Regions from separate parts of the Phytomonospora sp. NPDC050363 genome, predicted to be linked through region 3. Evidence: riboswitches for the same ligand, from Rfam matches in the RefSeq annotation. Region 3 holds a riboswitch; each other region holds the start of a gene.
The links. Region 3 has a riboswitch for cyclic di-AMP ahead of AB0I28_RS15830 (NlpC/P60 family protein). Riboswitches for the same ligand answer to the same signal wherever they lie in the genome.
Positions count from the first base shown of each region.

Region 1 (5,281 bases), on a different contig from region 3:
TCCCAGGTCATGCGCTCGGCGAACTCGATGTCGGTGCGGTAGCCGTCGGGAGAGTCGACCGGCACGCCGTAGGTGGAGGAGTCGAAGACCGTCTTGCGGAGCTTCTCCATGATCACCATGGTGCCGTAGAAGGACGGCTTCGAAGGCTTGCCGAGGCTGACCGGCATGGTCTTCTTGGTCTTGCCGTCCTGCTTGGCGACCATGTTCTTCTTCTTGTTGTCGACGATGATCTCGCGCTTGGTGTCGCTGATCGCGAAGTCGCCGGTGATGTCGGTCTCGCCGAAGTCGCCGTCGCCGAGCGGGTGCCCCCCGATGCCGACGCGGACCTTGAGCTTGGTCCCCGGCTCCCAGTACTCCTTGGGCCGGTACTCCAGCACCGAACCGGTCACCCAGCGCCAGGCGCCGGGCTGGTGCGGTTCGGACTCGACGAACAGGCGCTTCTCGACGCCCGCCCGGTTCTTCTTGTCGATGGCGTAGCCGTCCTTGAACTGGATCAGGACGGGCATGCCGACGCCGTACACGGCGCCGTCGGCGTTCCAAAGGTAGGCGCCGGCGCGCTGCTTCGGAGAGGCCATGGTGGTGAAGGTCGTCGTACCCGTCGACTCGACACCGTCGGCGCCCTTGGCGGTCACCGTCGCGGTGTAGGTCGTCTTGTACTTCAACGGGTCGGTGGGCACCCAGCTCGACTTGTCGAGCCGGAACTTGCCCTTCACACTGTCGCCCTTGTCGTTGACGAGCGTGACGGCGGTGACCTCACCGCCTTCGGCCGAAGCGGCGATCTCCGTGGAGACCGCGAGGCCCGTGCTGTCGGTGGGGGGTTCGATCGCCAGGGTCGGCCCGACGGGGGCCGAACTGGCCGTGTCCCCGGGAGACTTGGAGGCACCGTCGTCGCTGCAGGCGGCAAGGCCGGCGAGCGTGAAAGCCCCGGCGGTCGCGCCGAGGACAGCGCGACGCGAGGTCGTGGGTCGTTCCATAACGAACAAAGGTACAGCCCGAGGTCGAGCCGCCACCGCCCCACGACCCCTCACCGGGGTCATATGTGCGCGTGATGTGCGCGCGTTTTGTCCCTATCTGACGGAAAGGTGCACGTGGTTGGTGTGATCGGAGTTGGGTTCGCCACCCGCTCCGTCATAGGTCGTCCAGCCCTGACCGGGCATCCAGATTTTTCGGTACCAGATCACATAGAGGACACCGAGCGCGTCGGCGTGCTCCACGTACCATCCGGCGAGGTTGTCGCCGTATGCCTTCGCCTCCCCGTACGCCTCGCCGCCGAACCCGCCCGGAGTGACGGAGAAGTCACAGGCGCGGCCCTGCGGGTGCTCACCGAAACTGCCTCCCCGGTAGCAGGCGACGAAGCGGCTCCACCCGGCGATCTCGGTCTCCTCCAGGTTGTGGAGGGTCCGCGGGGTCAGGCAGCCGCTGGGGTTGGTCGGGTCCTGCTTGCTGCATCCCTCGCCGGGGAGGGAGCCGTTGGGATCGCGGTCGACCGGTCGCGGCGCGGGGGCGTCGGAGGTGGTCGGGCCGGTCGTGGCGTCGCCGCCGAAGGCCGCGATGGCCTGGGCCGCCTTCGACCGCTCCTTCTCCATCTTCTCGACGTTCTCCTTCTGCTCGGCGATCTCGTCGTCGAGCAGGGCGACCTTCGCCTCCAGGTCCTCGCGGGCGCCGGTCAGCTCCTTGATCTTCTTGGCGCTCTCCTCGCCGAGGTAGGAGACCAGGACCATGCCGTCGAGAGTGTCGTCGGGGGTCGAACTGGCCAGGAAGGCCTTCGCCGAACTCATGCCGCCGTTCTCGTACATGGCGCCGGCGATGTCGGCGACCTGTGCGGTGAGGACCTTGACGTCCTCCTCGCCCTCGACGACCTGCTTTTCGAGCTTGTCCTGCCGTTCCTTGGAGCCTTTGAGCGCGTCGCGGGCGTCGTTGTAGTTCCCGATCGCCTCGTCGAGCTGCTCGCGCATCTCTTTCGTGCCGCCCTCGTCGTCAGGGTCGGCGATCGCCGCGGGGGAGTTCACCAGCACGGCCAGCACGGTCACCAGAACGGCGACGAGCATGGCCGGCGCTGTGTCACGCCGATGGATCTTCGGCACGCATTCGCCTCTCTTGCCGACCGCCTACCGAGTTAGCTGACGGGCTCGGGCCAAGAGACGCCCTACCGCGCGAGGGTGCACGCGGATTCGCCCCGGGATTCGGTGGGTCCCCGGTTCGCCCCGAAGGGCGATTCGGCGGTGAACCGTCGCCGACGCTCAGCCGGAATGAACGCCTTAGGGGAGCAACGGTCCGGCGCCAGGCTACCGGACGCCGCAGCCCAGGTCAGGGCCCCACCATGCCGTCGCCGCGTGTGGGAACGGGGCGACACAGGGTGATCGGGGCGAGGGGGGCACAACGGGCATCCCGGTTGACGGCCGGCGCGATCATGCGGCAGAATCGACACATCTCGTCCCCGACCCGGGAGTCCGCCCAAGTGGAGAACTGACCGCCGGCGCTGAAAGTCCCTTGTGGTCCCCGCGACCCCTCTTCAGTGCCAACAGAAGCCGTGTCGAGCCGACGCTCCGCAGCCTCTGCCGGTCGTTCCCGCGCATCCCCTGTCCGCAGGGGTACGCCTCCGGTCGCCGACGCTGTCGCGCGCTCATCGCGGTATCGCCCGTCCCATCCGCGACGATCCCGGGAGCCCTCTTGCTACTTCGCACCACCGCAGTTTCCAAGGACTTCGGCCTGGAGCCCCTCTTCGCCCAAGTGAACCTCCTCGTCAACCCCGGCGACCGGATCGGCCTGGTCGGGCCGAACGGCGCCGGCAAGACCACCCTGCTCAAGATCCTCACCGGTGAGGAGCCCCCCACGGCCGGCCGCGTCGAACGCGGACCGCGCGTGCGGGTCGGCTATCTCGCCCAGCAGGTTCCCGACGCCGGGCAGACCGTCGGCGAGTTCCTTCGCGGCGGCGACCCGGAACTGCGCGACCTCACCCGGCGGATGGCCGAGCTGGAGAAGGCGCTCGCCGAGGGCGGTGACGTGCTCGACGAGTACGGCGCGGTCCAGGAGCGCTGGGTGGCGCGTTCGGGCTGGACCTTCGAGTCGCGGCTGGCCGAGGTGCGCGAGCGTCTCGACATCACCGCGCTGCCGGAGGATCTGGCGGTCACCGAGGTGAGCGGCGGTGAGCAGTCCAGGCTGATGCTGGCGCGCCTGCTGCTGTCGGCGCCCGACGTGCTGCTCCTCGACGAGCCGACGAACCATCTCGACGCCGAGGGCAGTGCCTGGCTGGGGGAGTGGCTGCGCGGTTTCGGCGGCGGGGTGGTCATCGCCAGCCATGACCGGGCGCTGCTCGACCGGGCGGTGACGCGCGTCGTCGAGATCGACGGCATCAACGAGGAACCGCAGCTCTACGAGGGCGGCTATACCGCCTACCGGGTGGAGAAGCAGCGCCGGTGGGAGCGGCGGCTGCTGGACTTCGAGGCGCAGGAGAAGGACCGGGTGCGCTGGGAGGCCGACATCGAGCGGACCAAGGGCCACGCTCTCGGGGTCGAGCTGACCACGCACAACGACCGGATGCGCCGCTACGCCAAGAAGGTGGCGAAGAAGGCCAAGGCGCGCGAGCGGCGGTTGCAGCGGCAGATGCAGTCGGTGCGCTGGATCGCCGAACCGCGGACCCGGCCGAGGCTGGTGCTGGCCTTCCCGCCGGCCGAGGCGGGTGAGGGGCCGCCGCTGGTCGCCGAGGGTCTGACCGTCCACCGTGGAGGGAGGGCGATCCTCGACGGCGTCGACCTGACCGTCGGGGCGGGCGACCGGATCGTGGTCACCGGCCGCAACGGCGCCGGCAAGTCGACGCTCCTGCGGGCGCTGGCGGGCGAGTTCGACTCCGGCGAGGTGCGTGCGGCGGTGGCGCCCAGCGTGCTGCCGCAGTCGCACGACGGCCTGCGCGCGGGCCGCACGGGCCGGATGAGCGTGCTCGACTTCTTCCGCTCGCGGGTGCCCGTCTACATCGACGAGGCCGAGGAGTTGCTCGGCGGTTACCTATTCGGGGAGGACGAGCGCACGGCGACCCTGTCCACTTTGTCCGGAGGTGAGCTCCAGCGGCTACTCCTGGCGGTCCTGGTGAACAGCGCCACACCCGTGCTGCTTCTCGACGAACCGACCAACCATCTCGACTTCGACTCGCTCGATGTGATCGAGGAGGCCATGCGGGCCTACCAGGGAACTCTCGTGCTGGTGACCCATGATGCGTACTTCGCCGAACGGGCCGGTGTCCGTCGACAGTGGACGGTCGCTGACGGAAAGGTGACCGAACTGTTGTCATTGGACACTTGCGCTGAGTAGCGAACATCGGTGAACATAGATATGTCACTGGGTCGTAACCGAACGAAATGCCCAACCCGGTGGACTACTCGGTGACACTGGCGACGTACGAGTGGGCGGGGAGCGCATCGTGTGGGGCAGGCATCCTGTGATGGCGGCCGACGTGGCCGCCGCGCAAAGTGACATCGTCGGATTCGTCGGGGGCGTACTGGCCCTCGCCTTGGTGACCACCGCGATCCTGATCGCGTTTCGCCACCGCCGCAGAACCGCTGACGCGGACGGCGACCCGGGCGTGCCCGGAAGTCGCCGGACTCCGGTTCCCGACGGCGGCGAGGCCCTGCCTCCGCCGCCGTTTCCGGAGACCGGCATGACCGCGCCGATCACGGCGCCCGGCCGTCTGCAGAGCCCGAAGGTCGACCCTCCCGCCACACCGCGGGTGATGGGCCTCGACTGAGGACGCGGCGGGCGGGACCGCCCGCCGCGCACGGCTCGGCCGACGGGCGACGGCGTACACGGTCACGCGCCCGAAAACGACGGGGTCGGCGGGCCCGCGGCGCTGACGTGCGAGAATCCGGCGTGACCCAGGATCGACCGATCGGCACGACCGCCGCCGAGCGGCACGCGAGCTGGCTGGAACTCTTCTTCGACCTCGTCGTGGTCGCGGCCGTCGCCCAGCTCGCGCACCGCATGCACGACTCGCCGAGTCTCGCGGCCGTCGGATCCTTCGTGCTCCTCTACTACGCGATCTGGTCGGTCTGGACGTCCTTCACCCTCTACGCCAACGTCGCCGGCGAGCGCACCCGCACGCGAGCCATGCTCGTCGCGATGCTCGGCATCGCGGTGCTCGCCGCGGCGATCCCGGCGACGATCCCCGAGGTGCTGCACAACGAAGGCGACGTCGACCGCAGCGTCGTGTTCGCCGTCGCCTACTTCGTGTGCCGCATGTCGGCCGCCTCGACCTGGCAGCGGACCGGCACGGTCCTCACCTCCTGGCCCG
Region 1 covers NZ_JBFAKK010000004.1:153,296-158,576, forward strand. Annotated here, with positions in the region: gene AB0I28_RS11835 (Ig-like domain-containing protein) at 1-974, opposite strand, end outside; gene AB0I28_RS11840 (hypothetical protein) at 1,068-2,084, opposite strand; cyclic di-AMP (ydaO/yuaA leader) riboswitch at 2,088-2,232, opposite strand; gene AB0I28_RS11845 (ABC-F family ATP-binding cassette domain-containing protein) at 2,671-4,305, shown strand; gene AB0I28_RS11850 (hypothetical protein) at 4,436-4,738, shown strand; gene AB0I28_RS11855 (low temperature requirement protein A) at 4,861-5,281, shown strand, end outside.
Region 1: another riboswitch for cyclic di-AMP. It lies ahead of AB0I28_RS11840 (hypothetical protein); the one in region 3 lies ahead of AB0I28_RS15830 (NlpC/P60 family protein).

Region 2 (5,281 bases), on a different contig from region 3:
GCTCGGAGCCGGTGGTCATCGCCAGGCGGTCGACGGCGTCGGCGAGGGTCGAGGGCACGAGGTTGACGACGACCTCGCGTTCGCGCAGGAGGTTGGCGGTGGTGTGGCCGCTGTTGCCCAGCCCCAGTACCGCCGTCTGCCCGAGCCACCACGCCGAGGACATCGGCGCGAGGTTGGCGGTGCCGTCGGGGTTGCGGGTGCTCAGCAGCACGACGGGCGTTCCGTAGTAGTGGACCTTGAGGTCGACTGTCCTGTGCACTGCGTGTCCTTCGATAGTGATCAAGGGGTTCGGTGTTCGACTCTGGCACCGGGCGAGGTCTCCGGCTGGCGGCGATCGGACGTCGCGCTCGAAGGGTTAGCGTGGTGCGATGCGGACTCTCGTGCTCGTGCACAGCCCTCTCGTGGGGCCGTCGGCGTGGCGGCCGGCCGGGGAATCGCTCGCGGCGCGGGGATTCGGCGTCGTCATCGCCTCGCCTCTCGGCGGGCTCGCCGACGGGCCGCCGCTGCACGCCGCGTTCGCCCGCGCGGTCGCCGGTGAGACGCCCGACGGCGCGGTGCTCGTGGTGCACAGCGGCGCGGGCGCGCTGGTCCCGGCGATCGCGGCCGCGGCGGAGGGGAGGGTGACCGGTGCCGTCTACGTCGACGCGCTGCTCCCGCACCCCGGCCGTACCTGGTTCGACACCGCGCCATCCGAGCTGGGCGCGCATCTGCGGGAGTTGGCCGAGGACGGCCTGCTGCCGCCGTGGAACGAGTGGTTCCCGCCGGGCGCGGTCGACGGGCTGCTGCCCGACGCGGGCCCGCGCGCCGACTTCCTGGCCGAGTTGCCCCGCTTGCCGCTGTCCTACTTCGGCGAGACCGCGCCGGAGCACGACGCGCCCTTCCCGGGCGCCTACCTGCGGCTGAGCGATGGGTACGAGGAGCAGGCCGCGGCGGCGGAGGCCTCGTCCTGGCCGGTCGTGCGGGAGGACGCCGACCACCTCGCGGTGTTCACCCGTCCACGCGTGGTCGCCGGCCACGTCGCCGGGCTGGTCGCCGCGATCACTTGAGCAGTTTCGACATCCGGCGGTCGGCGAGCGGTTTCCCGCCCGTCTGGCAGGTCGGGCAGTACTGGAGCGAGGAGTCGGCGAAGGAGACCTCGCGGATCGTGTCGCCGCAGACCGGACAGGGCTGCCCGGTGCGCCCGTGGACCCGCATCGTCTCCTTCTTGTGCGCCTTGAGGTCGCCCGCGGCGAGGTCACCGGCGTCGGCGGTCGCCTCGCGCAGCGTGCCGACCATGGCGTCGTAGAGGTTTCGCACGTCGTTCTCGGTGAGCGTGTTCGCGGTCTTGAACGGCGACATCTTCGCCACGTGCAGGATCTCGTCGGAGTAGGCGTTGCCGATCCCGGCGATGACCTTCTGGTCGCGCAGGAGGCCCTTGATCTGCGTGCGCTTTCCTTTCAGCAGGGCGGCGAACCTCTCGACGGTGAAGCCCTCGGCGAGGGGGTCGGGACCGAGCGCGGCGATGCCGGGCACCTTGGCGGGGTCGTCGACTATGTAGACCGCCAGGCGCTTCTTCGTGCCCTGCTCGGTCAGGTCGAAGCCCGAACCGTCCTCCAGCACGACGCGCAGCGCGACCGGCCCCTTGCCCGGCCCCAGTGGCCGGGGTGGGAGCTTGTCGCGCCAGTGCAGCCAGCCGGCCCGGGCCAGGTGGACGATCAGGTGCGCTCCTCCCAGGTCGAGGTCGAGGAACTTCCCGTGCCTGCCGACGGCCTCGACAGTGCGCCCGTGCAGTGCCGTGGGCGGCGGGTCGTAGGTCTTGAGCACCGAGATCGACGCGACGTCGACCCGCACGACCTCATACCCGCGCGTGCGCGCGGCGAGGAACCGCGCGAGCGCCTCGACCTCGGGCAGCTCCGGCATGCGTCCAGTCTGGCACCGATCAGGCCAGCCCCTGCCACCATCCGTCAGGTTCGGGCGCGTTCGCCACGTCGACGGTCTGGCCCGGCCGGGGCACCGTGAGGGAGATCCCGCGTGCCTTCGCCTCGCGCCACAGGCGGTCGACGGGCTCGCCCCACGCGTGGAACGCGAGGTCGAAAGTGCACCAGTGGACGGGGATGAGCAGCCCGCCGTTGAGGTCGAGGTGGGCCCGGGCGGCGTCCTCGGGCGTCATGTGGATGTCCGGCCAGGCCGGGCTGTAGGCGCCGATCTGGACGAGGGTGGCGTCGAAGGGGCCGTGAGCGGCGCCGATCGCCCGGTAGCCGTCGAAGTAGCCGGAGTCGCCGGTGTAGAACACCCGGTGGCGGGGTCCGGCGATCACCCAGGAGCCCCACAGGCTCGTGTTGCGCTTGAGTCCGCGCCCGGAGAAATGCTGCGCGGCGGTGAGCGTCAGTGTCACGTCGCCGACGGCGTGCGCGTCGTCCCAGTCCATCTCGACGATCCGCTCGGCCGGCACGCCCCAGCTCTCCAGGTGCGCGCCGATGCCCAGCGGGACCAGGAAGGGCGCGGTCCGGTCGCGCGCGATCGCCTTGATCGTGGGCATGTCGAGGTGGTCGTAATGGTCGTGGGAGATGAGCACGGCGTCGATGTGCGGGAGGTCTTCGAGCGCGGCCGGCGAGGGGTGGAGGCGGCGTGGCCCGGTCACCAGGCTGGGGGAGCAGCGGTCGCCCCAGACGGGGTCGAGCAGGACGCGGGTGCCGTCGAGGTCGACGAGCGCCGAGGCGTGCCCGTACCAGGTGACGTGCGCGCCTGGCCCCGGAGCGGGATCGGGCGTCGCGAGCGGCACCGGCAGCAGCGGCTTCGTCGGGGCCTTGTTGGCGCGGCGGTCGCGGATGACCGAGCGGATGCCGGTGATCGTGGCCGCGCCGAGCCCGCCGGCGTTGTGGAAGGCGCCGTCGCGGAACTGCGGTGACGACTCGATGCGCGCGAGGCGTTCGCCGCTCGGCCGCCGGCCGAGGGCGGCGGGAATGTCGCGGAATCGCCATGCCGCGGCACCTGCCGCTGCGGCGGCGGCCGCCAGCGCGATGATCCGGGCGGTGCGTCGGGTGCTCGCCATGGGCGGCTCGCCTTCGTAGTCGGGAACGGTTGTTCAAACCTTATTGACTTCGCTGAGACCGGGCTGAGGATCGCGCCGATCGCACGTTGCGTCACCGTGACCTCTACGAACTCGCCTAGTAGACGGCGGTGCGCTTCCGGTACGGTGGCTGCCAGGCCGCCGGCGACCCGACGCCACGCAGGGCGTCGACGGTGGCCGCCGCCGAATCGCCTCCCGGGGCGAACCGGGGAACCACCTCCTCGTCCCACGGGGAACCGGGGTGAATCCGCGCGAGCGGTAGGGCGACCTTCGGCCCGAACCCGTCAGCTAACCCGGTAGGCGGTGCCGAGTAGAAGGACTACACGTGACCCCACTGTCCGTCCGGCGCCGGTGGCTGCCGTTGACGCTGTTCGCCGTGGCGCTGGTGCTTCTTTCGACCGCGATCCCCGGCACGGCGCTGGCCGACCCCGACGAGGGCGATCTCGACTCCACCCTGGAAAAGGCGATCTCGGACTACATCGAGGCCGAGGAAGAGCTCAAGGCCGCCGAGAAGCGCGAGAAGACCGTCGAGAAGCAGATCAAGAAGAACAAGACCAAGGTGACCGAGCTGAGCGCGCAGGTCGAGCAGATCGCCGCGGCCGCCTATGCGGGCGGCAACCTCAGCTCGGTGACGGCCGTCCTCGGTGCCGAGTCACTCGATCTGGCCATCGACCGGGCCATGATCGTCAACTACCTCGGCGACGAGAGCGCCAAGACGGTCAACCGGCTCGTCGAGACGCGCGAGGAGCTGGCCGCCGAGGAGGAGCTCCTCAAGGAGGAGATCGAGAACCAGACCAAGGCCCTCGGCAAGATGGAGGACGCGCGCAACGCCGCCGCCGACCAACTGGCCGGCAGCGGCGGCAACAACGCGCAGGGTCCGTCGACCGACAACGCGCGCGTGCCCGACCCGGCGCCGCGCAACCCCGACGGGTCCTACCCGGACGAAGGCTGCTCGGTCAACGACTCCACGACCGACTCCTGCATCAGCCCTCGGCTGAAGCACGCGCGCGACCAGGCCACCATCGCCGGGTTCCAGCGCTACGTCTCGTGCTTCCGGGGAGGTGGTGGCGGTGACCATCCGCTGGGGAAGGCCTGCGACTTCTCGGCCGCCCCGGGCGGTTTCAAGTCGGAGGACGCCGGCGGTGGCGACAAGGAGTACGGCGACAGCCTTGCCGGGTGGTTCGTCAAGCACGCCGACCGTCTGGGCGTGAAGTACGTGATCTGGTACCGCCAGATCTGGGAGCGCGGCTTCGGCTGGGGGCCCTACAGCGGCGGCGGCGATCCGGCCTCGGCGCACACCAACCACGTCCACCTCTCGATGATCTGACCCCTCCCTCCCCGCGACATATACGCGTGGGGGGTATAGTCTGGAGCCATACCCGCTAGGGGTATGGCTCCAGGTGCTGTGAGAGGGGTGACGACGGTGCCGAGACTGCTCCTCCTGATCGCCGTCGTTCTCGGACTCGGCTGGATGCACACCATCGGCCACCACGGCGGCGGGCATGCCCCTGTCGCGCACGGCGGCGCCGATCACGTCGTCCACGAGCCGGCCGAGCCGACCGGCGCTTCGCCGACGCTCGCCGCGCCCGCCCCCAGCCCCGCCGTCTCCGTCGAAATGTGCCTCGCCGTGCTCACCGCCGCCGTCCTGGTGGTGGCACTGCTCGCCGTCCGCGTCCGGCGCGCCGACCTCGCCGCCCGGCGACGCCGCACCCCGGCCGCCGCCGGACACGGACCACCCCGTCTCATCCCCCGGGGGCTGGTCATCGCCGAACTGACGGTGCTTCGCATATAGGCCGGCGACCGGGCCGCACGCGGCCACGAGTCACGCCTCGATCCGAACACCGAACAGGAGAAACGACATGAACCGCCTCATCACGCTCCGTCGTGCCCTCATGACGGCGAGCGCCGCGATCGCCGTCCTCGCACTGGCCGCCTGCGGCGCCAAGAGCGACGGCATGGAGGGGATGGACCACGGCGGCGGTCACGAGGAGCCCGCCCCGAGCACCTCGGCCGCCTTCAACAGCGCCGACGTCATGTTCGCCCAGATGATGATCCCGCACCACCGCCAGGCCGTGGAGATGGCCGTCCTCGCCGAGACCCGCGCCCAGGACCCCGAGGTCAAGGCGCTCGCCGCGGCCATCAAGGGCGCGCAGGACCCCGAGATCGCCACCCTCACCGGCTGGCTCACCGCCTGGGGGCAGCCGCTCGAAGCCCCGACCGGACACGGCTCCA
Region 2 covers NZ_JBFAKK010000006.1:391,508-396,788, reverse strand. Annotated here, with positions in the region: gene AB0I28_RS19105 (flavin reductase family protein) at 1-259, opposite strand, end outside; gene AB0I28_RS19100 (hypothetical protein) at 369-1,046, shown strand; gene AB0I28_RS19095 (DNA-formamidopyrimidine glycosylase family protein) at 1,039-1,899, opposite strand; gene AB0I28_RS19090 (MBL fold metallo-hydrolase) at 1,919-3,031, opposite strand; cyclic di-AMP (ydaO/yuaA leader) riboswitch at 3,221-3,367, shown strand; gene AB0I28_RS19085 (hypothetical protein) at 3,375-4,376, shown strand; gene AB0I28_RS19080 (hypothetical protein) at 4,473-4,841, shown strand; gene AB0I28_RS19075 (DUF305 domain-containing protein) at 4,909-5,281, shown strand, end outside.
Region 2: another riboswitch for cyclic di-AMP. It lies ahead of AB0I28_RS19085 (hypothetical protein); the one in region 3 lies ahead of AB0I28_RS15830 (NlpC/P60 family protein).

Region 3 (5,281 bases):
CGGCGAGCGCGTGGCGCAGCAGGGCCCGGCCGACGCCGCTGCGGTAGCGGCCGGGATCGACATAGAGCCAGGTGAGTTCGCCCTCGTCGTAGGCGGCGAAGCCGGCCACCTCTCCGTCCACTGTGGCCACCCAGAGGTCGCCGTCGAAGAGGCCTTCCTCCTCGGCGGTCGCCTCAAGGGTCAAGAAGGCCTCGACGCCGGCGGAGTCGCGCAGCTCGTCGAGCCGGGCTGCGTCGTGGATGCGGGAGACGGCGGGCCAGTCGTCATCGGCGTAGGCGCGGATGACGGGTGCCGAGGGGAGCATCCGGCCATGCTCGCCGCACTTGGCGGCGGCGGCAAGCGGATTACTCGACCACGACGACGTAGTCGGCGGTGTGGACCTTCCCGTCGACCTGGAAGTCGAGGTAGAGGCGGTAGGTGCCCGGGGTCGGCGCGGTGACCCAGAACTTCACGGCCCCGTCGAACAACTGGGGTTCGGGGTGGACGTGCACGAAGCCGAGGTCGCCGTCGCGCAGGGCCACGAGGTGGCCGAAGGCGCCGAGGTAGGGCTGGAGTCCGACCGGCCGCCCGTCGCGGGTCACGGTGAACAGGACCGGGCTGGCGACGCCAGGTGTGGCGGTGCCCGACATCGCGGCGGTCAAACCGTCCACAGTCGACTCGACGGCCGGGGCCGGGAGCTTCTCGGGGCGGTAGTCGCCGGAGACGGCGAGGTCGGCGCCGAGGGTGACCGCGGTCTGGGTGCCGGCGGCGTCGATCGCGGTGAAGTCGGCGTACATGCGGTAGGGGCCGGGGTCGGCGAGGGCCGCCTCGACGCTCCACGTTCCGTCGGGGGCCATCTCCGGGTGCAGGTGCCGGTAGTCGCCGAAGTCGCGGCGGACAACGAAGAAGTGCATGGACTTCTCGTGCACGACGGCGAACTCGGTGGCCGGTGTGCCGTCGGCGCGCAGGATCTGGAAGGAGATCGACTGCGGATCGCCGGCGGCGCCGAACTCGTCGGCGGCGGGGGCGAGGGTGTAGCCGGAGGCGGAGATCTCCAGGCCGCCGAGCGCGGGCGCGCCGCCGGCGGAGCCGCCCGCGCCGATGGTGCCGCCGTGGATGTGGCCGTCGGCGGCGACGACGGGTCCGCCGCCCTGCGGTGGGGCGGCGGCGCTCTGGTCGCCGGCGTTCTGCCCGGGATCGCCGGGGTAGGTGGACACCGGGCCGAGGACACGGCCGACGCCGACGCCCATCAGGACGGCGAGCACGAGCACGCCGACGTAGATGGGCAGCTTCGGATCTACTTTCCTGCCGCCGGTCTTCATGGGGTGAAGGGTACGCAGAGCGCTAGGAGCGAACGAGCCGGGCGATCGCGTCGGAGGCCTCTTTCACTTTCGCCGCGGCGGCGTCGGCATCGGTGCCGGCCTCCATGACGCAGTGGCCGATATGGCCTTCGAGCAGACTCACGGCGACGGCTTTGAGCGCTTTGTCGGCCGCCGAGATCTGGGTGAGGATGTCGATGCAGTACTCGTCGCCCTCGACCATGCGCTGGAGTCCGCGGACCTGCCCTTCGATCCGGCGAAGCCGCGAAAGGAGCGCCTTCTTGTCCGTGCTGTACCAATAGTCCGCCATGCCGCTCACCTCTGCATTTTCGCCGTCCGTATACCCCACCCCCCTATCGTACACGACCGCAGGGGGTCATCCTCGCAGTACGATGCGCCCACGGGCTGTGCCATTCGAGGGATTGAAGTACGTCACGACTTGATATCGACCGTCGACTCACCCTACTCTTGGGCTCCGTCAGCCCGGACCCCTTGCCACCACCCCGGTGACACCGGGCGACACCGCCGAATCACCGACGCTCACGCGCCACCCCCAGGTGAACCGGGGAACCACGCCATTGGGGCGAATCCTGCCGCACAACGCAGGTAGGGCGATGCTTCTTCCCGCCCGAGCCCGTCAGCTAACCCGGTAGGCGGTTCGAGGAAGAAGGAGCCGACCACCGGTGCGAATCCGTTATGTCGCCCTGGCCGCGGCAGCGGCAGCTCTTGCGCTGCTGTTCACCGCAAGCCCCGCACATGCGGACCCCAGCCTCGACGAGATCGAAGAACAGGTCGAGAAAAAGGGCGACGAGCTAGAGAAGATCACCGAGCAGTACAACGCCGCCCGGGAGAATCTCAAGAAGGCCGAGAAGCGCCAAAAAGAGATCGAGAAGGCGCTGATCCCCCTGGCCGAGTCGGTCGCCGCCGCGCAAGATGAGGTCGACGCGATCGCTTCGAGCACCTATACCGGCGGCAACCTCAGCCAGGTCAACATCATGCTGTCGGGCTCCCCCGACGAGACGATCGAGCGACTCTCGCTGATCAGTCAACTCGGGCAGACGCAGATCTCCGAGATCCGCTCCTTCAACGAGGCCACCACCGCCCTCCACACCGAGGAGGAGTCGCTGGCGACCACGATCAAGGAGCAGGAGGATCTCAAGAAGGAGATCAAGGAGAAGAAGGACAAGATCGAGGGCGACCTCGACGAACTGCTCGCCATGCAAGACCAGCTGGCGCCGCCGCCCAGCGGCCCCGGCAAGCCCCCGCCGCCCAGCGGCCGCGCGGGCGACGCGGTGCAGTTCGCCTACGACCAGATCGGCGAACCCTACGGCTACGGCGATGCCGGTCCGGGCTCATGGGACTGCTCCGGTCTGACCCAAGGCGCCTGGGGAGCGGCGGGCGTCGGCCTGTCGCACAACACGAACATGCAGTGGAACGAGGTCCCGCACGTGAGCCGCGACGAACTCGCCCCCGGTGACCTGGTGTTCTACAACGGACTCAGCCATGTCGCCATCTATGCCGGCGAGAACGTCATCGTGCACGCCCCACAACCGGGGCAGTCGGTGACGACCGCACCGCTCGACTCCATGTCGATCGACGGATTCGGCCGGCCCAGCTAGACCCGTTCGCACGAACCCGGACACCTCGTCTCAAAGCAACCCGGGGGTGGTACGCTACGGCGCTGACCCCACACAACCTGTCACCACCCCCGGGGACCTTTGAAGGAGCCGGTCATCATGACCACTCCGGTGCCGACCCGGTATCTCGCAACAATCTCCAGACTCCTGTTCACCGGCGCGGTCGTCACCGCGCTCGCCCTTTCTCCGTCGGCGGCGCATGCCGACCCCACATTGGACGAACAGATCGACACCGCTTCCCACGACCTCGAAGTCGTCGTGGAGCAGTACAACAAGGCCGCCGAGGAACTCGACGCGGTCAACGAGCGCTCCGAGGAGATCGACAACGCCCTCGGCCCGCTGCGCGAACTCATGGCCGCCAACGACGACAACCTCAGCGCGATCGCCATGCACTACTACCAGACCGGCGGTCTGAGCCAGCTCAACGCGATGCTCTCCGGTCACGCCGACGAGCTCGCCGAGCGCCTCACGACGCTGGACTTCCTGGCCTGGCAGGAGGACCGCGAACTCACCGGACTCCTGGAGACCCAGCGGGCCCTGGAGTCGGAGCGGACCACCATCGCCGAACTGCGCGTCGAGAAGGAGCGCCTGGAGAAGGAGCTCGCCGAGAAGCGCGGCACGATCGAGACCGAACTCTCCCGGCTGACGACGCTGCGCGACGGCGCCTCCTTCACCTACAACGAGGGCCGCACCTACACACTGGGCTCACTGCCCGCCGGTGGCGACGGCTCCGAGGCGGTCCGGTACGCCCACAGCGCGCTGGGCACCCCCTACCAGTGGGGCGGGTCCTCGCCGGGCGGTTACGACTGCTCGGGGCTGACCTCGGCGGCGTGGAGCAGTGCCGGCGTGGCCCTGCCGCACAACGCGGCCATGCAATGGGACTCGGTCCGCAAGGTCGACCGCGACGCGGTCAAACCGGGCGACCTGGTCTTCTACTACAACGACATCCACCACGTCGGCATCTACGCCGGCGAAGGGAAGATCATCCACGCGCCCGAAGCCGGGCAGAACGTCCGGGTGTCCCCTGTGGACTCCATGCCGGTGTACGGCTTCGGCAGGCCCTGACGACGAGCGAGGACGCGCCCCGGCCACCTGGTCGGGGCGTTTTCTCGTTGTGCGGCCGGCGATGCGGCGCATAGCCTGCGGGCATGAGCGGCAGACTGCGCGAGATCGCCCGCCGGACCGTCGAGATCGCCGAGGCCGGCTGCTACGAGACCCCCTCGGGACGCACGATGGACATCGACGTCGCGGGTGCCGTCCGCGAGACCAGGTGCCACGAACCCGGGGACTCACCGCGGCCGAGCGGATCGCGGGCCGAGCCGGTCGTCGAGGTCACCGCGGAGTCCACTTTGGAGGCAGCGCGGCGGCTGGCGCCCGACGTCGCCGCCCTCGTGTTCGCGTCGGCCAAGAACCCCGGGGGCGGCTTCCTGGGGGGCGCGCAGGCCCAGGAGGAGGCCGTGGCGCGGTCGTCGGGGCTGTACCCGTGTCTGCTGACCCAGCCGGAGTTCTACGCCTTCCACCGGGCACAGGGCGACCTGCGCTACAGCGACCGCGTGATCCACTCCCCCGCCGTCCCGGTGTTCCGCGACGACAAGGGCCGCCTGCTCGAAGAGCCCTACGAGGCGAGCTTCCTGACCTCGGCGGCCCCCAACCTCGGCGCCGTCGAACGCAACACGCCGCACCTGGCCGCGTCGGTGCCCGAAGTCCTGCGCCGCCGCGCCGAACGCGTGCTCACCGTCGCCGCCGCACACGGGCACCGGGTACTGGTGTTGGGTGCGTGGGGATGCGGAGTCTTCCGCAACGACCCGGCGGTGGTCGCGGGCGCCTTCGCGCAAGGCCTGGCGGCGGTGCCGTACTTCGACCGCGTGGTGTTCGGGATCTACGGCGGCGGGGCGGCGCTGGAGGCGTTCGAGGGGGTGTTCGGCGGCCGGGACTGACCGCCGAACCAGAGCTCAGACCGCGACGGGCACCCGCCTTTCTCGTGGCGCCACCCCCAAGGCCACCACCGCGAACACCACGCCCGCCAGCCCGGCCCATCGCAGGTCCCACGCCGCCACGACCACGCCCGCCGAGGCGGCCGCGAGCGCGTGGCCGCCCATGAAGGCCGATACGTTCACCGCCAGCGCGAGGCTGGATCCGCCGGTCCTTCGCGACATCAGCGACTGGAGGGGCGCGGCGAGGGCGTTGGCGACCGCGCCGAGCAGCAGGATCTCGGCGATCGCGGTGGCCTGCATGGTCAGCGCGAAGGGAGCCGCCGCCAGGAGCAGCGCCGTCGCGCCGAGGACGGTGAACAGGGTGCGGCCGAGGTCGCGGTCGGCGGCACGGCCGGCGACGAGGTTGCCGACG
Region 3 covers NZ_JBFAKK010000005.1:274,653-279,933, reverse strand. Annotated here, with positions in the region: gene AB0I28_RS15845 (GNAT family N-acetyltransferase) at 1-304, opposite strand, end outside; gene AB0I28_RS15840 (hypothetical protein) at 345-1,301, opposite strand; gene AB0I28_RS15835 (metal-sensitive transcriptional regulator) at 1,324-1,608, opposite strand; cyclic di-AMP (ydaO/yuaA leader) riboswitch at 1,812-1,970, shown strand; gene AB0I28_RS15830 (NlpC/P60 family protein) at 1,982-2,917, shown strand; gene AB0I28_RS15825 (NlpC/P60 family protein) at 3,035-4,000, shown strand; gene AB0I28_RS15820 (TIGR02452 family protein) at 4,084-4,872, shown strand; gene AB0I28_RS15815 (MFS transporter) at 4,888-5,281, opposite strand, start outside.

Region 4 (5,281 bases), on a different contig from region 3:
GACCGGCGGTCTCCCCGACCTCGGCGGCGTCGACCTCGACTCGGCGCTCGTCGACCACCTCGGCGAGCTCATCGCGCAGCGCGATCCGGCGCTGTGGCGCCGTCTTTCCAATCCGGAGGGCTCGGCCGACCGCCGGTCGCGCCAGCTGCTGTGGGACGACGTCCGCGGGGCGAAGGAGTCCCTGTCGCGCACGACGAGCGCGCCGGTCAACGTCCCCGAGACCGACACCGACCTGCACCTGACCCGCGACGAGTTCGAGCGGCTCACCACGCCGCTCCTCCAGCGGGCCATCAACGAGACCCAGCGGGTGATCCGCGAGGCGCGCTGCGAACCGGCGCAGCTGGCCGGGCTGTTCCTGGTCGGTGGTTCGAGCCGCGTCCCGCTGGTCGCCCGCATGCTCCACAGTGGACTTGGAATTCCGCCGACCGTCCTCGAACAGCCCGAGGTCGCCGTCGCCGAAGGCGCCGCGAAGCTCGGCGCGGCCAAACCCAACCCCGGCCAGTCGCCGTCGAACTCCCCGATGTCGAACTCGCCCATGTCGGCCCCGCCCTCGGCGCCGCGCTCGGGTCCGCCCGCGCCGCAGCAGTCCAACCAGGGCTACCGCTCGCCGTCGCAGCACGCGCACAACCCGGCGCCGTCGAACTCGCCGATGTCGGCTCCCCCGGTCTCGGGCCCGCCCGTCTCCGGCGCGCCGTCCTCGCCGATGATGACGCCCTCGCCGCCGCCGTACCGTCCGCAGCAACAGCAGCAGCAGCACGCGCCCAACGCGTACACGCCACCGCCCCAGCAGCAGGCCTACACTCCCCCGCCGCCGCGACCGCCGATCCTGCCGCCGGTGCAGCGCGCGCCGCAGCCTCCGCCGCAGCCGCAGATCATCCAGGTTCCCTACGCGGTACCGGTGCACCAGCAGCAGCAGCCGGTGTTCGTGCCGCGCAGGAACCGCAAGCGCGGCCCCATCATCGCACTGGTCATCGTGGCCCTGCTCGGCTTCTGCTGCTACGGCACGTTCATCAAGCCGAGCGTCACGTCGGGGATCTTCGGCGACTTCTTCACCGACCTCAGCGACGACGGCCCGGTCATGAACGGCAGCGCCTCGGTGCCCTCGGCGCTCAGCTCCTTCTTCGAACCGTGGAAGAAGGCGCTCAACGAGTGCTGGGTCTCCGACTCCGGTGAGGCCTGGCAGGGCCCGGAGAGCGGCGGCTTCACGCGCGCCCTCGACAAGATCGGCGAGGAGCCCGCCCGCGTCTACTGCAGCTTCGACACCGACGTCGAGGACGAGTACAAGGCCGGCAGCATCCTGTTCGTCGACAGCGGCGGCGAGGACTTCGAGAAGGACGTCGCCTCGTCGTTCGGCCTGAAGGACACCTTCAACGGGTCGGGCAAGTCCGGCACCGACGAGTACTCGATCCCCTACGTGGCCATCGACGGCAGCTACTCCTACTACCCCGACGTCGGCGTGGCCATCGCCGGCTGGGGATCCGACGCCAAGGTCACCGACCTCGACAAGCTCTTCCAGGAATACTCCATCTGACGATGACCGCCCGCATGGAACCCGACCCCGAGCGCCCGAACCGCTTCTACCTGTACGTCGGCGACTCGGAACAGTCCCATGTGGACCTCGACGACCCGCTGCACCTCGAGTTCGACTACATCCGCTATCTGTCCTATGTGGTCGACTCCCTCGCCCCCTCGGGCGAGCCGCTGCGGGTGCTGCACCTGGGGGCCGGGGCGCTCACGCTGCCACGGTACGTCGCGGCGAAGAGGCCCGGCTCGTACCAGCAGGCCGTCGACATCGACGCCGAACTGGTCGCGCTGGTCCGGGAGAAGGCGCCGCTTCCCAAGCGCGGCAAGGTGAAGGTGCGCATCGGCGACGCCCGCGAGCAGCTGGCCGCCGCGCCCGACGACTGCTACGACGTGATCGTCCTCGACGTGTTCGCCGACAACGTCACCCCGCCGCACCTGACCACGGCCGAGTTCTTCGCCGACGTGTCCCGCGTGCTGAGGACCGGCGGCAGCCTGCTGATGAACGCCGGCGACGGCGGACCGCTGAAGTACACCCGTTCGCTGGCGGCGACGATCGGCTCGGTCTTCGGCCAGGGCCGCCTCCTCGGCGGGACGACCGTCCTGCGGGGACGCCGTTTCGGCAACATCGTGCTGTGCGGATCCGACCGGCCCTTCGACGACGCCGCCATCGCCCGTCGCGCAGCCGGCGACGTGTTTCCCACCGGCTTTCTCGACGGCGACGAATTCGCCAGGTTCGGAAAAGGAGCACCGGTGAACACCGACGGCGGTGCCGTGGCGTCCCCGGCGCCCCCGGGATTGTGGCCGCAAACCGGGCGAGGGGTCAGGAAGCGGAGTTCCCGCGGCGCAGCTCGTCCCTGATCTCCCGGAGCAGTTCGAGCTGCTCGTCCTTTTCGGCCTCCTCCTGGCGCCTCATCCGTTCCATCACCTTGCGGACGGGCAAAACGACTATGAAGTAGATGACCACCGCGGTCAAGACGAAGGTGATGACGGCGTCGATGAACGTCCCATAGGGGAAGTCCACACCGTTGACGGTGAATTTGCCACCGTTCTCCGAACCACCCGTGACCAGTGTGATCAGGGGCGTGAGGAACGCACCGGTGAATGCGGTGACCATGGCCGTGAGGGCGGCGCCCATGACGACGGCGACGGCCAGGTCGACGACGTTGCCGCGAAAGAGGAATTCCTTGAAACCCTTGAGCATCAGCACATCCTGCCAGAGGCGGTCCGATTGCTCCGTGATCGCCACGTATTGCGTGTGGGCTATTCCACTGCACCATAGGCAATCGCGAACACTCTCGGTTAGCGTCACCGGGCTCGTACGGTACTCCTCACTCCCAGCAAGGGAGTGACCGTGCGAGTGCCGCTGAGTCGCCGCACCGAGGCGAATCGGGGACCCACCGAGTACTGGGGTGAATCCGCGCCGAGCGCGGTAGGGCGATCTTCCGGCCCGAACCCGTCAGCTAACCCGGTAAGCGGCTTGATGGAAGAAGGGTTGCCGTCTTGTCGGCAGACGACTGCAAGTTGCCTGGAAACAGACGAATCAGCAAGACCCGGACTCGCGGCCTGATCCGCACCGCGACCTGTGCCGGTGTTTTCACCGGCGCGATCGTCGCGACCCTCCTCGCCCCCGGCATGGCGCAGGCGGCGCCGAGCACAGAGGACAAACTGGACACCGCCTCGACCGATTACAAGAAGGCCGTCGAGAAGCGCGACGACCTCGTCGAGCGGATCAAGGCCCTTGAGGACACCATCGCCGGTTCCGACCGGGCCATCGACAGCGCCGTCGCGCTGATCGGCTCCCCGGCCACCACGCTCGACGACAGCGGCACGCTGCTCAGCCAGCTCACCGACCTCTCCGACCTGGCCCGCGAGCAGTCGCAGGCCGTCGACGACGCCGCGACGGCGATCGCCGAGGCCAACGCGGCCAAGGATCAGCTCAACACCGATCTGGTCGCGGCCAAGAAGACGGTGTCGAAGCTGGCCGAGGAGAAGGAGGAGCTGGAGAACAAGCTGGCCGAGGAGCAGGCCGAGACCTCGTCGAGCACCTACGACGGCGAGATCCCGGCGGTGTCGGGCAAGGCGGGCCAGGCGGTCTCCTTCGCCTACGGCGCCATCGGCATCCCGTACGTCTTCGGCGCGACCGGCCCGGACGGCTACGACTGCTCCGGCCTGACCATGGCCGCGTGGGCGGCCGCGGGCGTGTCCCTGCCGCACTACACCGTCGACCAGTGGAACGCCACCACGTCGATCTCGCGCGGTGAGCTGCGCGCCGGGGACCTGGTGTTCTACGCCGGTCTCGGGCACGTGGGCATCTACGTCGGCGACGGCAAGGTCATCCACGCGCCCCAGCCGGGCGAGTCGGTGAAGATCTCCGACATCGACATGATGACCCCCGACGGTTTCCGCCGGGTGTAAGAGCTCGTCCGGTGGGCTCCCTGCGGGGACACGGCGGTTTCATCGCACCCACAAGACAAGCCCTGGGCGCCCGCCCGGCCGCACGCACGCGCTGACCCCGCGCGGCCGGGCGGCATCGACCGCGCCGACGCCCGGGCCTTCCTACGGCCCGGGCGTCGGCGTGTTCCCGACTTCGGTGAGCCTGTCGCGCAGGAAGGCCCGCTCCGACTCGTTGCTGCTGAGCGCGAGCGCACGCCGGTACGCCTCGGCCGCCGCGGTCCGGCGACCGAGCCGGCGCAGCAGGTCGGCCCGAACCGCGTGGAAGACGTGGTGTCCGTCGAGGTCGAGCGCGTCGACGAGTGCCAGCCCCGCGCCCGGACCGTCGATCTCGGCGACCGCGACCGCCCGATGCAGCGCCGCGACCGGGTTGGGCGCGAAGGCGAGGAGCTGGTCGTAGAGGGCGAGGATCTGGCGCCAGTCGGTGTCGGCGGCGGTGGCCGCGTCGGCGTGCACGGCGTTGATCGCCGCCTGGAACTGGTAGGGCCCGGGACTGCCCCGGCGCAGGCAACGGCGCACCAGCGCGTGCCCCTCGGCGATCGCCGCCCGGTCCCAGCGACGGCGGTCCTGGTCGGCGAGCAGGACCGGCCGTCCGTCCTGGGCGGTCCGCGCGGCCCGGCGGGAGTCGACGAGCAGCATCAGCGCGAGCAGTCCGGTCACCTCGGGCTCGTCGGGCATGAGTTCGTGGAGGAGCCGGCCGAGCCGGACGGCCTCCGCGCAGAGGTCACCGCGGACGAGGTCCGCGCCGGAGGTGGCGGTGTGCCCCTCGGTGAAGATCAGGTAGACGACGGCGAGCACGGCGGCGAGGCGGTCGGGCAGGTCGGCGTCGCGGGGTACGCGGTAGGGGATGCGGGCGTCGCGGATCTTGCCCTTGGCGCGGACGAGGCGCTGGGCCATGGTCGTCTCGGCGACGAGGAAGGCGCGGGCGATCTCGGTGGTGGACAGGCCGCCGAGCAGGCGCAGGGTGAGGGCGACGCGGGCTTCGGCGGCCAGCGCCGGATGGCAGCAGGTGAAGATGAGGCGGAGCCGGTCGTCGTGCACGGGTCCCTCGTCTCCTGGCCGGTCGGGGGCGCTGAGCAGCGCGGCCTGGGCCTGCCGTGCCTCGCGGGTGGACTCGCGGCGGAGGCGGTCGAGGGCGCGGTTGCGCGCGGTGGTGATGATCCAGCCGGCGGGGCTGGGCGGCGGGCCGGTCTCGGGCCAGCGGCGAACGGCCTCGGCGAAGGCGTCCTGGACGGCCTCCTCGGCGATGTCGAGATCGCCGAAGGAGCCGGTCAGGACGGCGACCGCGCGGCCGTGCTCGGCGCGG
Region 4 covers NZ_JBFAKK010000003.1:151,686-156,966, reverse strand. Annotated here, with positions in the region: gene AB0I28_RS08795 (Hsp70 family protein) at 1-1,531, shown strand, start outside; gene AB0I28_RS08790 (fused MFS/spermidine synthase) at 1,534-2,382, shown strand; gene mscL (large conductance mechanosensitive channel protein MscL) at 2,345-2,770, opposite strand; cyclic di-AMP (ydaO/yuaA leader) riboswitch at 2,876-3,015, shown strand; gene AB0I28_RS08780 (C40 family peptidase) at 3,046-3,939, shown strand; gene AB0I28_RS08775 (RNA polymerase sigma factor) at 4,081-5,281, opposite strand, start outside.
Region 4: another riboswitch for cyclic di-AMP. It lies ahead of AB0I28_RS08780 (C40 family peptidase); the one in region 3 lies ahead of AB0I28_RS15830 (NlpC/P60 family protein).